One region of the Bradyrhizobium sp. JR3.5 genome, then DNA from elsewhere that is predicted to be linked to it. Evidence: riboswitches for the same ligand, from Rfam matches in the RefSeq annotation. Region 1 holds a riboswitch; the other holds the start of a gene.
The links. A riboswitch is a leader RNA that binds a small molecule or an ion and turns the genes downstream of it on or off. The one in region 1 is predicted to bind S-adenosylmethionine.
Positions count from the first base shown of each region.

Region 1 (2,197 bases):
GGCGGGATGGTCGGCGCGTTCGAGGAACGGCAGCCGTGCGATGATCTTCGGCGCGCCATCGGCTTCGAGCGCATTCCACCACGGCGTGCGGCTCGCGATCGCGGAGACCAGCGCGAGGTCGCCCTTCGACTTCGCCGCCGCCTCGACCGCGGCCTGGGCGCTGAAATGCGACACGTAAGGCACCACGAAGCCGAAGTGAAACCGCGCCGAGTCGCGCATCGCGGACTCGCCCACGGAAACATCGGCATGCACGGCGAACGGCGCCTGCACATAGGTGAAGGTCGAGATGATGACGCGCCAGATGCTCTCGATGGTGTCGAGCGGCAGGATGCCGCGATGGCGCCGCACCAGTTCGCGCATCATGCTGGCCTCGCGCGCCGGGCGGAACGCCGAGCCGACCTCCTGGGTCTTCTTGACCTGGATCAGGCGGTCGATGATGTCGCCGCGCGCCATCAGCAGGCGGTGAACCTGCTCGTCGATCGCATCGATCTCCTTGCGCAGCTCCTGCAGCGAGGGCGGCGACGGGAGTGGGTTGGACATGCTCTCAAACCTTGTCGTCCGGGCGGCCCGATGCCGTGCCAGACAGGGTCCCTGATTAGGAAAGACGGCCAGCGAAAGCAAAGAGAAACGTCGCAGGCGTGCCTTGCGCATTCGGTTAACCATCGGCGCCCGGCAAGGGGAGGTTCGCTGGCCGCCTTGACGACGGGGGGCCTGAGGACTAGGTTCGCTCCACTCCGTGGTCATTTGAGCCGGCCGGCTTGCAGCCACGTTAAACAACTCGCTAAACAGGCCGGGGACAGATCAGCTCCCGGCCGAACCTTGTTCAGGCCGGGTTTTTTATGGCCTGATTTTCTGTTCGAGCCCTCCCACGCGAGGGCAGGGTCGCCTAGATGAGCAACGTGCGTCCGATACCGAGCCCGCAAACCCCGAGCGATGATCGCGCCCATGAGGCCGATCACCCGTCGTCATTGGTGGCGAAGTTCGGCATGGATCAGCCGCTGAAGCTCGATTGCGGCGTCGATCTCGCGCCGTTCCAGATCGCCTATCAGACCTATGGCCAGCTCAATGCTGACAGGTCCAACACGATCCTGATCTGCCACGCGCTGACCGGCGATCAGCACGTCAACAACACCCATCCCGTCACCGGCAAGCCGGGCTGGTGGGACACCATGGTCGGCGCCGGCAAGCCGATCGATCCCGAACAATACTTCATCATCTGCTCCAACGTGATCGGCGGCTGCATGGGCTCGACCGGGCCCGCGTCGCTGAACCCTGCGACCGGCAAGGTGTGGGGGCTCGATTTCCCGATCATCACGATCCCCGACATGGTGCGCGCGCAGGCGATGCTGATCGATCGCCTCGGCATTGCGACGCTGTTCTGCGTGGTCGGCGGCTCGATGGGCGGCATGCAGGTGCTGCAATGGACCGCGGCCTATCCCGAGCGCGTGTTCTCGACGCTCGCGATCGCCTGCTCGACGCGGCACTCGGCGCAGAACATCGCGTTCCACGAGCTCGGCCGTCAGGCCGTGATGGCCGATCCGGACTGGCGCGGCGGCCGCTATGTCGACGAGGACACGCATCCGCATCGCGGACTGGCGGTGGCGCGGATGGCGGCGCACATCACCTATCTCTCGGACGCCGCGCTGCACCGCAAGTTCGGGCGGCGGATGCAGGACCGCGAGCTGCCGACCTTCTCGTTCGATGCGGATTTCCAGGTCGAGAGCTATCTGCGCTACCAGGGCTCGTCCTTTGTCGAGCGGTTCGACGCCAACTCCTATCTCTATCTGACCCGTGCGATGGACTATTTCGACATCGCCGCCGACCACAATGGCGTGCTTGCGAAAGCGTTCACCGGCATCAAGACGCGGTTCTGCGTGGTGTCGTTCACCAGCGACTGGCTGTTTCCGACCTCGGAATCGCGCGCGCTGGTGCATGCGCTGAACGCGTCGAGCGCACGGGTGTCGTTCGCCGAGATCGAGACCGATCGCGGCCATGACGCGTTCCTGCTCGATGTGCCGGAATTCCTCGAAATCTCCCGCGCCTTCCTGCAGGCCGCCGGCAAGGCGCGCGGACTGAAGGACGACGGCCACTCATGAGCATGCAGCAGACACTGCCCTTGCCGGGCGTCGCGCCGGAGCGGACCGGCGGCTATCGCACCGATCATCTGCTGGTCGCCGACATGGTGCGGCCGGGCTCG
Region 1 covers NZ_JBSRYV010000002.1:4,000,322-4,002,518, forward strand. The annotation lists gene ACVWW1_RS35960 (chorismate mutase) at 1-540, opposite strand, end outside; SAM riboswitch at 727-806, shown strand; gene metX (homoserine O-acetyltransferase MetX) at 891-2,096, shown strand; gene metW (methionine biosynthesis protein MetW) at 2,093-2,197, shown strand, end outside.

Region 2 (2,197 bases), 1.9 Mb from region 1:
CGCACTTCCAGCACGGCGCGCGCGCCCTTGCCGCCGGCGCCGGCATAGCCGAAGCCGGGATCGAAGAAGCCGGCATAGTGGACGCGGAATTCGCCGACCAGCGGATCGAACGGCACCATCTCTGCGGCGTAGTCCGGCGGCACCTGCACGGCCTCTTTCGACGCCAGGATGTAGAACTCGCCGGGATCGAGGATGAGGCTGCCATCGGGCCGCGCCTTGATCGGCTCCCAGAATTCTTCGACCGAATAGCCGCCGCGGCGATCGACATCGACCACGCCGGTGTGGCGCTTGGCGCGATAACCGACGAAGCCGCCCGAGTTCTCGCCGGAGAGATCGACCGAGAGCGCAACGCCATGGGTGAGATCGGCATTGTCGGCATCGACCAGCCGCTCGGCGGCATGCAGCGCATCGAGCTCGTCGGCGGTCAAGGTCGCCTCGCCGATCCGGAAGCGGACCTGGCTGAGCCGCGAGCCCTCGCGCAGCAACACGGGAAACGTCTTCGGGCTGATCTCGGCGTAGAGCGGGCCGTGATAGCCGGCGCCAATCATGTCGAAGCGGCGGGTGCCGTCGGCGATCACGCGGGTGAAGACGTCGAGCCGTCCGGTCGAGCTCTTCGGGTTGGCCGCGGCGACGATCTCCGGCGGCAGCGCCAGGCTTTCCAGCAGCGGGACGATGTAGACGCAATTGGTCTCCAGAACCGCACCGTCGGAGAGATCGATCTCGTGCAGCTTCAGCTGGTCGATCCGCTCCGCGACGGTGGCATCGGGTCCCGGCAGGAAGCTGGCGCGAACCCGGTAGGCGATGTCGCCGAGGCGAAGATCGAGGCTTGCCGGCTGGATCTGACTCTCGACGAAGTCGTAGGCGGGCAGAATGAGGCCGGCCTCCGCCATCTCCGCGATCATGCGGTCGGGCAGGATTCCGTTGGATTCATCTTCCAGCGTGAACGACACGTCGCGGTCCCTCGGCGATCCCTCGAGATGGCCCAAAATCATACTCTGAGCGGCCACCAAGCCCCAAATTATGGGCTTTTACGGGTTATCCGATGACCGTCTTGACGGAAAGGGCGCGAGGGAATATCAGCTGCACTTATCCCGTGGTGATTTGAGCCGGCCGGCTTGCAGCCACGTTAAATAAGTCGCTAAACAGGCCGGGGACAGTGTGATCCCGGCTTGGGGAGGTAGCTCCAGGCCGGTTTTTTTGTGGCCATTTTCCAGGGGAAAGGGCCACTTCGGAGGTCACATGTCTGAATCCAAGTCTTCTGAGCCCAAGTCTACTGCCCACCTTCGTTCCGAAACCCGCCTCGTCCATGGCGGCACGCTCCGCTCGCAATTCGGGGAGACGTCGGAGGGGCTGTTTCTCACCCAGGGCTACGTCTACGACACCGCCGAGCAATGCGAGGCGCGCTTCAAGGGCCAGGATCCCGGCTTCATCTATTCGCGCTATTCCAATCCGACCATTGCGGTGTTCGAGCGCCGCATGATCGAGCTCGAGGGCGCGGAAGCCGCGCGCTCGACCGCGACCGGCATGGCCGCGGTAACGACCGCGATCCTCGCACCGCTGAAGGCCGGCGATCACGTGGTGGCGTCGAAGGCCCTGTTCGGCTCCTGCCTCTACGTGGTGCAGGACCTGTTGCCGCGCTACGGCATCGAGACGACGCTGGTCGACGGCCTCGATCTCGACCAGTGGCAGCGCGCATTGCGGCCCAACACCAAGACCTTCTTCCTGGAGAGCCCGACCAATCCGACGCTCGACGTGCTCGACATCGGCGCGATCGCAGAGATCGCGCATAGCGGCGGCGCCCGGCTGATCGTCGACAATGTGTTCGCGACGCCGATCTGGCAGAGCCCGCTGTCGCTCGGCGCCGACGTCGTGGTCTATTCCGCGACCAAGCATATCGACGGCCAGGGCCGCTGCCTCGGCGGCGTCATCCTGTCGTCGGAGGCCTTCATCGCCGAGCACATCCATAATTTCATGCGCCAGACCGGCCCGTCGCTGTCGCCGTTCAACGCCTGGGTGCTGCTGAAGGGGCTCGAGACGCTCGGCATCCGCGTCCGCGCGCAGACCGAAAACGCGGCGAAGATCGCCGAGGCGCTGGCGAAGCATCCGAAGATCACGCGGCTGGTCTATCCCGGCCGCCCCGATCATCCGCAGGCCGAAACGGTGAAGAAGCAGATGGGCGCCGGTTCGACGCTGGTCG
Region 2 covers NZ_JBSRYV010000002.1:2,118,670-2,120,866, forward strand. The annotation lists gene ACVWW1_RS27040 (2'-deoxycytidine 5'-triphosphate deaminase) at 1-950, opposite strand, end outside; SAM riboswitch at 1,084-1,163, shown strand; gene ACVWW1_RS27045 (O-succinylhomoserine sulfhydrylase) at 1,240-2,197, shown strand, end outside.
Region 2: it holds a riboswitch for S-adenosylmethionine, as region 1 does, so the genes downstream of both, ACVWW1_RS27045 (O-succinylhomoserine sulfhydrylase) here and metX (homoserine O-acetyltransferase MetX) in region 1, are expected to answer to the same signal.